2 regions of the Arthrobacter sp. UC242_113 genome follow, and region 2 is predicted to be linked to the other one. Evidence: predicted binding sites of a transcription regulator. Region 2 holds the regulator's gene; the other holds the start of a gene.

Region 1 (7,350 bases), 960 kb from region 2:
GGCCTCGCAGCGCTGGGCCAGTTCTGCCAGCGGGTCCCCTTCAATGCCGATGACGGCGGCCTCGGGCACCACCGGCTGCTTCCAGCCCATGTCGGACACGGGATCCATGCGGCAACGGTCCGCAAGCGCCTCAGTCTGTGCGAGCAGCACCTGGAGATCGGCGGCACCGTAGCCGGCGGCATGGATGATTTCCTTGCCCAGCTCCACCATTTGGTCCGGGGTTTTCAGCCAGCCCTGCCCGTTGGGCTGGAGCAGCGGGGCAGAGGAGAGTTCCGGAAGCGACTTCAGCGTACGGGCCGAATCCAGGACGTCGGCGGTGGCAGCCCCGTCCTCCTCGCAGTAACGGACTGCGTTGGTGAGCACGGCCGGCACGCCATACTCCTGTGCCAGCTTGAGCATGCGGACCGCGTGGGCCGTGCTTAAGGGTTCACCCGGCGCGCTGAGGTGGGTGACGATCTCTGCCCCGACGCTTCCGGCGGGCATGGCGTCCAGCCAGCCCTTGAAAAGGGTGCGGGGCCGGAGGTACCGCCGCCCGCCCAGGGCCAGGCCGACGTCGGAATCCGGGCCCAGCAGCACGGTCAGCACCGGCTTGAGGGTTTCCGGGTCCAGGACGCGTGAAGCGAGCTCAGCCCTGGTGATGGCAACTGGCACCGTTCCCCCGGCCTTGCCCGTGGTGCGGGCGTGTGCGTCGGAGATCAGCCGGCACAGTGCCTTGTACCCCGCACCGTTGTTGTGGCCGTGCGCCAACACTACGACCCGCCCGGTGACTCGTTCCGCCGAAAACCGGGTTTTGGAAAACCGGGCCCCAGCCATCTGCGAATCAGGCATCCCGACCTCATGGTCCGCCTCGTCGGCGAACACTGACAGATCCACGCCGATCACCGGGTCAATCCCGGCAGCCATGCATGCCTTGAGGTGTTTTACGGAGCCGTAGAGGCCGTCCCGGTCCGTGCACCCAAGGGCGGTTGCTCCCTGGGCCGCTGCTGCCTGGGCAAGTTCTTCCGGCCAGGAGACACCGTAGTGGGCGCTGAAGGCGGTGGAAACGTGTAGGTGAGTGAAGCTCATGCTGATTTGTGCTGGGGTACGTCTTTGGGCCGGAGGGCGTCGTGGATCCGGAGCAGCCGCCAGCGTCCGCTGCCGGTATGCCGCACCAGGTCAAGCGTCAAAAGCTCAGATGGGTCTGCAGCCGGATTTTCCGGCGGGCTGCTTCGGCCGGCAGGCAGGACCTGCACGCGCCAGATCTCATGGTCCACAAGCCCGGGCCCGCTTCCCAGCGGGGCACGCCGTTCTTCCGCCCACCACTGGCGGCGTTCGTACCAGCGCATGGGGTCAGCGCAGACCCGGTATTCCCTGCCGCCCCAGCGAAGCTCCGCCGGCTCACCGGTAGGTGCGCAGACGACGTCAACAGACTCGCTGAACGTTCCCATGGGTGCCTCCGGATACCATCTCATCCTGCAGAAATACGCAGTCATTCAATGCAGTCATTCACTGCAGTCATTCGAATATGTATTCGAATAGTTCCAGTCTACGCCGCGCCTGGGACAAAACCTAGATGGGTGTGGACGGACGGCGGCTCACAGGGCAGGATGGTCCCATGAGTTCCAATGACGCGCTCCTGAAGCAGGTAAGCATCGCCGCCAAAGAAAGCACATTGGTGGCCAAGTTCGATATCGACGGCAACATTCCAGCATCGGGCGCCTTTGTTGTGGGGCTCGTGGCTGCCACTCCGGATTATTCTCATCAACGGAGGCTGGGTATCGAGTTCATGAACGGCGAGGCGGTTTCGATCTACTCCTTCAGCCATGACGGCACGGAGGAGAACTTCGACCTCAGCAGCGTTGAGCATTCGGGCAACACCATCACGGGCAACTTCCCCATGAGCACAGTGCTGGGGCTGGACAAGAGCCACCTTATGTCCGCGTTCAGCGAGGCCGACGGGCGGGAATTCCAGTCCGGCGTGCCTGTCGAGGAGAAGCTCTAGAGGGTCAGTGCCCCCGCGAGCGGCGCCGGGCGGCAGCCCGGATCAGCCGGCCCCGCGCCCCGGCGCGCCTGTCAGCTGACGGAACCTGTCCGCAGCCGGTGGCAACAGCTCAGCCGTTGTCGTTGTGGATTTTCATTTCAAGCTCGATGAACTTCGAGATCATGGCCCGGTACGTGGTTTCCACGATGTCCGGGTCTATTTCTTTTTTCTCGGCAGCCAGGCGCACATGCTCGATGACCCGCTCCACGCGTCCCGGCGCCCGCACTTCGGCGTCGTCACCCTTCAGGGTTCCCGCGATGCGGATCAGGCGCTCGCGGCGGGCGATCAGCGTGACGATCTGCTCGTCCACCTCGTCCACAGCAACCCGCACGGCGGCGAGCTGTTCCCGGTCAGCCTGGGCGTTTTTCTCGTCTCCGTGATTTGTGGGCATGATCATGACAGTATCGAACCATGCAGCCCAGAGTCGATTTTATTTCATTGGGAGTGCGCAGCGTGGCCGCCTCCCGGCGCTTCTACGTGGACGGCCTGGGCTGGCCGGTCCACCGTGAGGTTCCCGACGAGGTGGTCTTTATCCAGGCCAACCACGGCCTGATTCTTTCCCTGTGGGATGCCGGGCAGATGCGGGCCGAGGCCGCCGTTGATGCTCCCGCCGCAGTCCCCTGCATTACGCTCAGCCACAACGTCGGCAGCGCCGAGCAGGTAGACCAGGTAATCGCTCAGGCAGAGTCGGCCGGTGCGGCCGTCATCGCCCCTCCCAAGACGCAACCCTGGGGCGGCTATACCGGATACTTCGCCGATCCGGACGGCTTCCGCTGGGAAATTGCCTTCAACCCCACGTGGACAGTGGACGACGGCGGCCAGGTCACCGTCTGATTGCAGGCTCGGCTCTGATTCCGGCAAGGTCCGCTAGCCCGGAACCATTGAAAGTCAGCCTCAGAAAAGTGCCTCCACGGGCTCGATGAGCTCCGGGGAGTTGTTGCGGACGTTGCCCACAGCCTTGCCCACGGAATCCACCCGCCAGCCGGCGGCAACGTCCTTCACCCCGGAACGGACGAGGTCCACCAGGCCGGCAGCGTCGTCAACCTGCGGGTCAAGCCAGGCCGCCATGGTGTCGCGGCTCATCGGCAGCGGGACACGGTCGTGGAGGGCGGTGAGTTCGGCGAACACCGTGCCTTCAGTTCCCGCCGGCGGCGAGTCCGCCGTCATGATCGACATGGAGAGCATCCACTGCGCGGGTTCGCCCGGCGGCACAGACGGGTCCTTCCACCACTCGTACAGTCCGGCGAAGGCCATGGCCGCCTCATCCCGGGGGTGGACGTAATAGGGCTGCTTGCTGCGGCCCTCCCCCTGCTTCCATTCGTAGTAGCCGTCCGCCGGGACCGCGCAGCGCCTCGACTGCACGGCTTTCCGGAACGCCGGCTTCTCCAGGACCGACTCGCTCCTGGCATTGATCATCTTCGCGCCGATGGCCGGGCTTTTCGCCCAGGACGGCACCAGGCCCCAGCGTGCGACATGCAGCTGGCGGACCGTGGCGCCGTCGATAAGCCGTTCCAGGACGATGGGCGCGCCGTCCGTGGGTGCCACGTTCCACGACGGCGGGATTTCGGTTTCGTTCTCAAGCTCGGCGTCGAATTCGGCCAGCAGATCCCCCACTGCCCGGGCCATGACGTAACGTCCACACATGGCACCAGCATGCCATTGCAACAGAGGCTGGGGAATACCGGTGCCCGGGTTACGGTTGTGGGGAAGGAAACCGACAGGACCATATCAATCCGAGGAGAGCCCGTGGACTTTACCCCCGAAGACGGCACCATCACCATGTTCTCGACCACCTGGTGCGGCTACTGCAACCGGCTGAAGAAGCAGCTGGACGCCCAGGGCATCGGCTACACAGAGATCAACATCGAAGAGGTCGACGGCACGGCCGAGCTCGTGGAGCAGATCAACGGCGGCAACCGCACCGTCCCCACCGTCCTCTTCCCGGACGGCACCGCTGCCACGAACCCGTCGGCAGCCGAGGTCAAGAGCAGGCTCGCCGCGTAGGGCTGACGCCACAACCAAGATTCACCAGTAAAGGCACCGGAATCCGGTGCCTTTACTGTTTCGTTCAGACTTTTTCGTCGATCCGGTCCTGCACCGGCCTCCGGGCGTGAGCTCCCGTGCGGCGGGGCTCCTTGCGGCGGGCCAGGAAGGCCCACAGCCTGGTGTCGTCCGCGTGGGTCCGGGGTTCCGGACGGTCCACAGGATTCCCGGGCGCAGCTTCCGGCGGCGCCGGTTCCCGGTGCACCTCAGGCTTCCGGAGGGCATCCTTCCGGGTGTCCCAGCCGAAATCCGCCCGCGATGAATAGCACATCACCGACCTCCTTTTTCAGCGGCTGTTCCTTAATCGTCCTCTCCTGAGCGTTTGAAATCGACAGGTCTGGGTACGAAAAATCCCGGGCGGGCCCCGCCCCCGGCGACGGCCAGTCCAGCGCGTTACAGATCGAGCTCCTTCCCGCGTTCCAAAGGATTGCTGTGAGTCCCGTTTCCCCGCAGATCGGCACCGTCTTTGTCCCCGTCAGCGATATCGAGGAAGCCCGCGACTGGTATTGCGGCATGCTGGGCGTGCCCGCCGATGACAAGGTCCTCCTGGACCATCTGTACATACTCCCCATGGAGGGGGCCGGCCTTGTCCTGGACAGCAAGATCTACTCCCCCGGCGCTGTCTTCCAGGTTCCTGCGTTCCACTTCAACACCGCCGACATCCATGCGGCGCACGCCTTCATGAAAACCCGGGGCGTGGAACTCACCGAAGTCAACGATGACCAGTGGTTCAACTTCCGGGACCCGGACGGAAACGTCCTCATGATCTGCCAGATCCCCCCGGCCACCGAGTGACCCGGACACCGAATAGACTGCTCGGGAACAAACCCGGAACAAACCCGGCACCGCCGGCAGGGTGCAGCGCTAGGCGCGAAGACTGCTGAAGTCCGCCTGCCCCAGCGTGGCGTACTCCGCGTAGGTGCGGACCACCGCGTCCTCGATGGCCTGCACGTCAAGGCCGGGCACAAGGTCGTTGGCCGCGCCGGCGGTCGCGGGATCCCAATCCAACCCCAGGGCCTCGTAGCTGGCCGTCAGCACCTCCCGGATTGGCGCCGAATTTTCCACCACCACGACGGAGCTGAACAGCCAGGCGCCGGACACCACGCGCTGGGCTGTGCCGACCAGCTTGATCCGGTGGTCAGGGGCCCCCGGCGCGAAGCCGTGGACGCTGTATTCGCCCGGGCAGTACTCCCCCGGAATCTCCCCGACAGCGGCGTGCACGCCAACGCTCTGGAGTGCTCCCGCCAGCATTTCGCCGAAAAATGCGAAACGGCCTTTGGCTCCGGCGATCGCATCGCTGTGCGGCTCCACGTGGTCAATGATCAGCGTGCCTTCGTGGTACGCGGCCGCGCGGCCTCCCGCCTTGCGGATCAGCGGCTCGAACCCCATTTCACGGCAGGCCTGGGCGGCGGCGCCGAAGCCGGGCAGGCGGGTGTCGCGCTGGCCGAAGGCAACAGTCGGTGCGGGCCGGTACAGCCGAAGCGTGGATCCGATGTCCCCGGCCCTGGCCTTGCCAAGGAGTTCGATCCCGAAGTCAAGGTCACGGACGGCGCCGAGGGACTGCTCCTGCCGGACGAGGGTCAGAGTCCGTGAATCAGCCCCGGCCTGCTGCATGTTGCTAAGCTCCCTTATGGTCGTGTTGCAATTTTTGGTCGTCGCCGCTGCTTTCGCCGTGATCGACGCCGTGTGGCTCAAGCTCATGAACCCGTTCTACCGCAGCCACATCGGTGAATTGCTGGCCAGCCGGCCCCATCTAGGGTACGCCGTGGCGTTCTATTTGATTTACATTGCGGGCATCGTTTTCTTTGCCCTGCGGCCGGCGCTCGACGGCGGCACCTGGCTGACCGCCGTCGGCCATGGGGCGACGCTGGGCGCCTTCGCCTACGCAACGTACGACCTCACCAACGCCGCGACGCTCAAGATTTGGCCGCTGCAGCTCATCGTAGTGGACATGGCGTGGGGCGCCCTGCTGACCGGCCTCGCCACGCTTGCTGGCTGGCTGGTCTTCCACTAGGCCGCGGCGGTCAGCTCTTCCGCAGCGTGAGGATCTGTTCCGCCCGGCCGAACGGCCCGGACCGGTCATGAAGCACCGTCGAGGTGAGTCCGATGCCGTCAGCACCGAAGGACACGGCATTGTCCAGCCCGAGCCACTCGCCCTCCGGCCGCCGGTACATGTGGATCTGGAGGTCCAGGTTCGGGAAGGCGTAACTGTCCTTGCCCGGAGGCACCCGCGCGGCAATGCCGTTGGCCGTGTCCACGAGCCCCATGAGCCTTGCCATGTCCGTGCTGTCGTTTCTGTCCGTCAGCGGATGGTCGGTGCGCAGCCACACTTTCCCGGCGCCGGGGCGGTGACCTTCCGCCACCCTCATTTCCAGGGAGCGGATGTAGCCTCCCGGCCACACGCTCGCACCATCGTAGGGCTTGCATTCTTCCGGTGAGGGGATGGCGCCGTCCTCGACGGCGGCCACGGCGGCCGTGTCGCTGGTGACCATGCGCCAGGCAGTTGCCCGGATGGCCACGCGCCCGGCCGCCACCAGTTCAGCCTGCAGCAGTTCGATGGTGCGTCCCGGGCGCAGCGTCGCGGTGACGATTTCAAATTCACCGCCGGGGATCAGTCCCAGGATTTCGTAGCTGAGCCTGGCCATCCGCATGTCGTCCCGGGGTTGGTGCCGGTCCAGCCTGTCAGCCAGAAGTCCCGATGCCGGGGCCATGTGCTGTTCGTGGGCGTTCCATGCCCCCTGGGCATGGATGGTGGAGCGGAAGCGCCCGCCGCCCAGGTCCTGGTAGTAGAAGTCGCCGCCGGCGAGTTCCGGGAGTTCAGCAGTCAACGGTGACTCCTTCGAAGCGTGATCGGTTAATCCCGGTTCACTCTATCGCTTCCGGCGTGGGGAGCCGTCTCAGGCCTCGATCCGGACGCCGTGCCAGAACGCCACGTGATCCCGGATGCGGGCAGCTTCGGAGGAGGGATCGGCATAGTACCAGGCGGCATTCTCGTTTCGCAGGCCGTCAACCCGCAGGCTGTAGTAGCTCGCCTCCCCCTTCCAGGGGCAATACGTGGAGTGGGAACTGGCCTCCAGGTATTCGGGGCGCACTGACGCCTTCGGGAAGTAGTGGTTTCCCTCCACCTTCACCGTGGCGTCGCTCTCCGCGATCACTACGCCGTTCCAGACCGCTCTGACCATAGTGACTCCTCTCCAAGTTAGGTTTGCTTGTTCACAACACTCCGCTGTCCGCAATGATTCCTGGCGCAATGATTCCTGGGGCGGGAGGGTCCGGCCGGCCGCGGG
Region 2 (7,350 bases):
ACCGGCCCATGGCTCCCCTCCACCGCGACGCAGGCATTGCCCTTTACAGGCACACACCTTCCGCCGGAGCGCAGCCCGAACAGCACTCAATCAGACCGCTTCCCGCCGGCCATGCCCGACGTCTGCCGGCATATCAGGAGACCCTCCATGACCCCTCGCAGTCAGCCCAGCGCGAATACCGCTGCCAAGGGCGGCAATCAGCACTATTCTGAAGATGCAGAACCTTCAAAGGAGACCATGACCAATCAGCAAAATCCCGGATCCGAGCCGGCAGCCCAGGACATGAGTCCTGAGGAGATCCAGGCTGTAATCGACCGGATCCTCGCCAAGGACGTCCCGGCCAAGAACGCCACACCTGCCAACGGCAGCCGCGCGGACAGCCAGGGCGTCCTGGGCAAGGCGCAGGCCATCTCGCAGCTCGCCGAAGAGCACAGCACGTACGACGGCGACCAGCAGGACCTCGAGGAACGCCGGGCACTGCGACGCACGGCCGGGCTGTCCACCGAACTCGAGGACGTCACCGAAGTCGAATACCGGCAGTTGCGCCTGGAACGAGTCGTTCTCGCGGGTCTCTGGACCGAAGGCACGCTTGCCGACGCCGAGAATTCCCTGCGTGAACTCGCCGCCCTGGCGGAAACAGCTGGCTCGGAAGTCCTCGACGGACTGGTCCAGCGACGCGCCAAGCCGGACCCCGGGACTTTCCTCGGTTCCGGCAAGGCCCTGGAACTCAAGGACGTGGTGATGTCCACCGGCGCCGATACCGTCGTGGTGGACGCCGAACTCGCTCCGTCGCAGCGGCGCGGCCTTGAAGACATCGTCAAGGTGAAGGTCATCGACCGCACGGCCCTCATCCTCGACATCTTCGCCCAGCACGCCAAGAGCCGCGAAGGTAAGGCCCAGGTGGAGCTGGCGCAGCTCGAGTACCTCCTCCCGCGCCTCCGCGGATGGGGTGAATCCATGTCCCGCCAGGCCGGTGGCCAGGTGGGTGGCGCCGGCGCCGGCATGGGCTCTCGTGGTCCCGGTGAAACCAAGATCGAACTGGATCGGCGAAGGATCCGCACCCGGATGGCCAAGCTGCGGCGGGAGATCGCCGCGATGAAGCCCGCACGGGAGACCAAACGGGCCAACCGACGTCGCAATGAAGTCCCGTCCGTGGCCATCGCCGGATACACCAACGCCGGCAAGTCCTCACTGCTGAACCGCCTTACCGACGCCGGCGTCCTGGTGGAGAACGCCCTGTTCGCCACCCTGGATCCGACCGTCCGCAAGGCCGAGACCGCCGACGGGATGGGGTACACGCTGGCCGACACCGTGGGCTTCGTCCGGTCCCTTCCCACCCAGCTGGTGGAGGCGTTCCGTTCCACCCTTGAGGAAGTGGCGGATGCGGACTTGATCCTGCACGTCGTCGACGTGTCGCACCCGGACCCTGAGGGCCAGATCGCCGCCGTACGCGCGGTGTTCGCCGAGGTGGACGCCCGCAAGGTGCCTGAGATCATCGTCCTGAACAAGGCCGACGCCGCCGACCCGTTTGTGGTGGAGCGGCTGAAGCAGCGCGAACCGCGGCACGTGGTGGTTTCGGCGCGTACGGGGGAGGGTATTGCCGAGCTGCTCGAGGCCATCAGCGAAGCCATCCCGCGGCCTAACGTCAAGATGCAGCTCCTCGTGCCGTACCACCGCGGTGATCTCATCAGTAAGCTGCACGACTCCGACGCGGAGATCCTGAGCCTGGATCACGAAGAGGGCGGCACCCGCGCCGTGGTCATGGTCCGGGAAGGCCTCGCGGCTGAACTGGAATCCTTCAGCACCGATGACTGACGGGGCGGCAGCCGCCGGCGCCGCGGCCACGGCCGGCGAGCAGCTTGTACTCGACCTGCTCGACCGTGCCGTGGCTGGCATGGGCGGCCAAAGCCGCAGCGGCCAGCACGAGATGGCCCGGCAGGTGGCGCGCGCAATAGAAACCGGCGACCACCTGCTGGTGCAGGCCGGCACGGGAACCGGCAAGTCGCTGGCCTACCTGGTCCCGCTCATCGCGCACTCGCTAGAGAGCAATAAGCCGACCCTCGTCTCCACCGCCACCCTCGCGCTGCAGACCCAGATCGTGGGCCGTGACCTCCCGCGGCTGCTGGAGAGCCTCAAACCGGCACTCGACCGGCCCGTGAAGGTGGCCTTGGTCAAGGGCCGCGCGAACTACGTCTGCAGGCACAAGCTGGAGGGCGGCTTTCCCTCCGAGGAACCCTCGGAGGGTCAGCTGTTCTCCCTGGGCGAGGACACCAGCGTCCCGCACTTCGCCGCGGCCATGGGCGGCCCCTCCTCGCAGCTCGGCAAGGAGGTGGTCAGGCTCCGGGAATGGGCGGAGCAGACCACCACGGGCGACCGGGACGAGCTCCTTCCCGGTGTCACGGACCGGGCCTGGCGGCAGGTGTCCGTCACATCTATGGAATGCCTCGGCGCGCAGAAATGCCCCCTGGCTGAAGAGTGCTTCAGCGAACTTGCCCGCCATAACGCCACCGAAGCCGACGTCGTGGTGACCAACCACGCCATGCTGGCCGTCAGCGCCTTTGAGGGCCTGGCCGTGCTGCCGGAGTACGACGTCGTGGTGGTGGACGAGGCCCACGAACTCCAAGACCGGGTGACCGGCGCGGTTTCGGGGCAGCTGTCGGTGGCCATGGTCCATGCCGCGGCGTCCGGCGCCCGCAAGCACACCGGGATCACTGTTGACGCGCTCAACACGGCGGCTGCCAACCTTGAGGTGGCTCTTGCAGGCGTTCCCAGCGGCTTGCTGCCCAACGGCCTGAGCGACGAGCAGCTGGATTGTGTGGACCAGCTTCGAGAGGCCTGCCGGGCGGCGCTGTCGGACTCCAAAGGGGACAGCAACACAACGGCCGACGGCGGGCGGCAGCTCGCGCGCTCCCGCCTGCTGGTGATCCTGGAGCTTTGCGAACGTTTGATTGCGGCGCGCGAAAACCGCGAAGTGGTCTGGTTCTCCCGGAACAGCACGTTTGATCCCCAGCAGGGATACTCGGCGCCGGACGAGACTGCCCCGGCTCTGGTCAACATCGCCCCGCTGAGCGTCGCAGGCAGGCTCCGGGAAGGCCTGTTCGCCGGCCATACCGTGGTGCTGACGTCGGCCACACTGGCCATCGGCTCTGCCTTCGAACCCGCCGCAGGCGGACTGGGCCTGGTCGGGGACGGTGCACCGAGCTGGACCGGCGTCGACGTGGGTTCGCCCTTCGACTACCCCCGGCAGGGCATCCTTTACGTGGCAGGGCACTTGCCGAAACCGGGCCGCGGCACTTCGCCTGAGGCGCTGGACGAACTCGAGTCCCTCATCCGCGCCTCGGGCGGGGGAGCGCTCTGCCTGTTCTCCTCCCGGCGGGCCGCCGAGGAAGCGGCGGACGCCCTGCGCACGCGGCTGGATGTCAGCATTCTCTGCCAGGGCGAATCCACCATGACGGCACTGGTGAAGCAGTTCGCCGACGAGCCCGATACGTGCCTGTTCGGCACGATGTCACTCTGGCAGGGCGTCGACGTGCCGGGCGGATCATGCCGCCTGGTGGTCATCGACAGGATCCCCTTCCCGCGCCCGGACGACCCCCTGATGACCGCGCGGTCCCGGGCCGTTGCCCAGGCCGGCGGCAACGGTTTCATGTCCGTGTCCGCCACGCATGCGGCCATCAGGCTGGCCCAGGGGGCGGGACGGCTCATCCGGTCCACGAATGACAAGGGCGTGGTGGCGGTGCTGGATTCCCGGCTGTCCACGGAACGCTATGGCGGGTTCCTGCGGGCCGCCCTGCCGCCGTTCTGGCCGACGACCGACAAGAAGACCGCCGTCGCAGCACTCGAACGGCTCGCCGGCGCACAGGCGTAAGGAAGCCCCGGGCTATAACAGCCCGGGGCCGAAGTTCCAGCGGCTACAGCGAGCGGAGTACGGAGACCACCTTGCCCATGACAACGGCGTGGTCGCCGAGGATGGGTTCGTACTGCGTGTTCTGCGGAAGCAGCCATGTGTGCCCGTCGCGCTGCCGGAATGTCTTGACGGTCGCTTCGTCGTCGAGCAGCGCCGCGACGATGTCGCCGTTGACCGCGTCACTTTGCCGCCGGACCACCACCCAGTCTCCGTCGCAGATGGCGGCGTCCACCATGGAGTCGCCGGCAACCTTGAGCATAAACAGTTCGCCGTGGCCCACCAGCTGGCGTGGCAGCGGCATCAGGTCCTCCACCATCTGGTCCGCGAGGATCGGGCCGCCGGCGGCGATCCGGCCCACCAGTGGCACCATTGCGGTGTCCATTGCGCTGGGCAGTTCGGACACGGACGCGACTGCGGTGCCCAGGGCGGGGGCCTTGTCCGCGCCGCCGCTCTTTGCCGTCCCTGCATCCAGAGTGAGCGGCATCAGGACCTCCATAGCGCGCGGCCGCTTGGGGTCGCGGCGGAGGTAGCCAAGCTTTTCCAGCTGCGAGAGCTGATGGGTCACGCTGGACAGGCTGGCCAGGCCGACGGTGTCCCCGATTTCCCGCATTGACGGCGGGTAGCCGTTGTCGTTGACCGAGCGCTGGATGGTTTCCAGGATCTTTTTCTGCCGGACGGTGAGTCCCTTGGGGGTCCGCTGAGACCGCGGGCTGCGCTGGGGAGCCTTGCCGTCAGAGGCCTGTGCTGCCATGTTCGCCAACGCCTTTCCATTCCTCCCGGCCGCGGTAGCTGCAGTGGCCGGGAACTTCCGGCCTGAAAATGTCAGACCCTGCTGATCAACTGCAGATGTGGTTGTTCTGTGATTTCCAACGTAGGCCAGCCATAGTGCTTTTTCAAACATTTGTTCTAGCGAGTCTCGACTTAATTCGTCGATAGGTGCTAAAACTAGAAAAAGCAAAGTTCGAACATGTGTTCTAGTGAGGGCCACTTGGCAGTCCGGTGTTCGAACTGTCTGTTCGAATACGAGTACGAGGCAGCACAACTTGGTCCAGGAGGGCTCACGCCATGTCAGCTTCAACAGCAGCACCAACTTCAACGGTAAGGTCCTATTCAGCGGCAGGGCCCCGTTCATCTGCCCCGACCCGGCCCGGCAAGCCGCCACGGCTCCGCCTCACCCGGCGTGGCCGCATTGTCCTGATCGGCCTGCCGCTTGTTCTGCTGGCCGCCGTTATTCTGTCCCTGACCGGGCTCCTGAACTCGCCTGCCAAGGCTGCAGACAATCCCGGTGGCCTGACGGTCACGCCCACGGTTTCGGTTACGGTGCAGCCCGGCGAATCGCTGTGGGCCATCGCAGGACAGGTCGACCCGGACCGCGATCCCCGGGACGTCATTGCGGACATTGTCCAGCTCAATGACCTCCAGGCCGGGAAAGTCATGCCCGGCCAGCAGCTGTTTGTGCCCAATAAGTAGGGGTGACGCTGCGCGGTTCCCGGTTGCCGGAACCGTCACAGTTTCCGGCCAGCCCTCCGGGTTACTTAAACTGTCCTAGTGAATGACCAGCTTGAGCGACTGAACCGACTGCCCCTTCGGACCAACCTGAGGGGGTTGTCCCCCTACGGCGCACCCCAGCTTGATGTCCCGATACTGCTCAACGTCAACGAGAACACGCATGGCGTGCCCGCCGACGTGCGGGCGGCCATCACCGCGGCCGTAACCGAGGCCGCCGCCGTGCTCAACCGGTACCCCGACCGCGAATTCACCGAACTCCGCGTAGCCCTGGCCGAATACCTAGGCCACGGGCTCAGCGCGGATAATCTCTGGGCAGCCAACGGCTCCAACGAGGTCCTGCAGCAGATCCTCCAGGCCTTCGGCGGCCCGGGCCGTTCGCTGCTGAGCTTCCCGCCGACCTACTCCATGTACCCGCTGCTCGCCAGCGGCACGGACACCGCCTACATCGCCGGCAAGCGTGCCGACGACTACGGCCTCAGCGCCGAGTCCGCGGCAAACCAGGTGCGCGAACTCCAGCCCAGCATCGTCTTCCTGTGCTCACCCAACAACCCCACCGGCACTGGCCTGGGCCTGGACGTGGTGGAAGCCGTCTATGAGGCGGGCGAGGCCAGTCAGGGGGTTGTCGTCGTGGACGAGGCCTACCACGAGTTTGCGCACGACGGCACGCCCAGCGCCCTCACCCTGCTGCCCGGCCGGGAGCGGCTCATCGTCTCCCGGACCATGAGCAAGGCGTTCGCTCTTGCCGGTGCCCGCGTCGGTTACATGGCTGCTGCCCCGGAGGTGACCGACGCCCTCCGGCTGGTGCGCCTGCCCTACCACCTGTCGGCCGTCACGCAGGCAACCGCCCTCGCGGCGCTGCAGCACCGCGAGGCGCTCATGGCCGATGTCCAGGACATCAAGCGGCAGCGTGACCGGATCGTCGCTGAACTGACGCGGATGGGGCTGCGGCCCGCTGCGTCCGATTCCAACTACGTCTTCTTCGGCGGGCTGGAGAACCCCCATGAGGTCTGGCAGGGACTACTCGATGCAGGGGTGCTCGTCCGCGACGTCGGCATCGCCGGCCACCTGCGGGTCACGGCCGGTACTGAGACGGAAACCACAGCCTTCCTGGAAGCGCTGGAAAGCATCCTGGCCCGGCAGGCCGCACTTCCGGCCTAAACTTGGATATGGACCAGGTCAGGTCCGCCCATCCTTCGTCAAAGGACATCTATCACCATGAGCGACACCGGAATCAAGGCTGCCGAGGCCCGGACTGCACGCATGGAGCGTGCCACCAGCGAATCTTCCGTACTGGTGGAGATCAACCTCGACGGCACCGGAGTGTCGGATATCAGCACGTCGGTCCCGTTCTATGACCACATGCTGACGGCGCTGTGCAAGCACTCACTCATCGACATGACCGTCAAGGCCACCGGCGACACCCACATCGACGTCCACCACACCGTCGAGGATGTTGCCATCACGTTCGGCGAGGTCCTGCGCACCGCGCTGGGCAACAAGGCGGGCATCCGCCGCTTCGGTGAGGCCACCGTGCCCCTGGACGAGGCCCTCGCGCACGCCGTCGTCGACGTGTCCGGCCGGCCCTACCTTGTCCACGGCGGCGAGCCCGCCGGGCAGGAGTACCACCTGATCGGCGGCCACTTCACGGGATCGCTGACCCGGCACGTGTTCGAGGCCATCACGCTGCACGCCGGCATCTGCCTGCACATGAACGTCATCGCCGGCCGCGACCCGCACCACATCGTGGAAGCCCAGTTCAAGGCCTTCGCCAGGGCCCTCCGCGCAGCCGTCGAGCCGGATCCCCGCGTCGAAGGCATTCCGTCCACCAAGGGAGCACTGTGACCGGCAAAGTACTGCACGAGGGCGCGATCCTCGACCCGTCGGCCACGCTGAAGCCGGCATCCCCGGAGGGCAAACCCACCGTCACCGTCCTG

What was found. The regulator LexA, encoded in region 2, represses DNA repair genes until DNA is damaged. The targets are predictions, from matches to a motif close to TCGAACANNTGTTCGA.
Region 1: ACHMXB_RS07630 (DUF6504 family protein) is a predicted target of LexA. The motif match lies at 1,499-1,514, and genes of this name have one in related genera.

What each region holds. Positions count from the first base shown of each region.
Region 1 covers NZ_CP171968.1:1,721,029-1,728,378, forward strand. Annotated here, with positions in the region: gene ACHMXB_RS07625 (DNA polymerase III subunit alpha) at 1-1,065, opposite strand, end outside; gene ACHMXB_RS07630 (DUF6504 family protein) at 1,062-1,427, opposite strand; gene ACHMXB_RS07635 (hypothetical protein) at 1,595-1,981, shown strand; gene ACHMXB_RS07640 (chorismate mutase) at 2,091-2,417, opposite strand; gene ACHMXB_RS07645 (VOC family protein) at 2,432-2,854, shown strand; gene ACHMXB_RS07650 (SOS response-associated peptidase) at 2,915-3,664, opposite strand; gene ACHMXB_RS07655 (mycoredoxin) at 3,767-4,024, shown strand; gene ACHMXB_RS07660 (hypothetical protein) at 4,089-4,334, opposite strand; gene ACHMXB_RS07665 (VOC family protein) at 4,496-4,858, shown strand; gene ACHMXB_RS07670 (biotin/lipoate A/B protein ligase family protein) at 4,928-5,677, opposite strand; gene ACHMXB_RS07675 (DUF2177 family protein) at 5,694-6,077, shown strand; gene ACHMXB_RS07680 (thioesterase family protein) at 6,088-6,891, opposite strand; gene ACHMXB_RS07685 (DUF427 domain-containing protein) at 6,961-7,245, opposite strand.
Region 2 covers NZ_CP171968.1:761,957-769,306, forward strand. Annotated here, with positions in the region: gene hflX (GTPase HflX) at 238-1,815, shown strand; gene ACHMXB_RS03465 (ATP-dependent DNA helicase) at 1,808-3,868, shown strand; gene lexA (transcriptional repressor LexA) at 3,912-4,658, opposite strand; gene ACHMXB_RS03475 (LysM peptidoglycan-binding domain-containing protein) at 4,973-5,377, shown strand; gene ACHMXB_RS03480 (histidinol-phosphate transaminase) at 5,456-6,574, shown strand; gene hisB (imidazoleglycerol-phosphate dehydratase HisB) at 6,632-7,258, shown strand; partial or broken gene hisH (imidazole glycerol phosphate synthase subunit HisH) at 7,255-7,350, shown strand, end outside.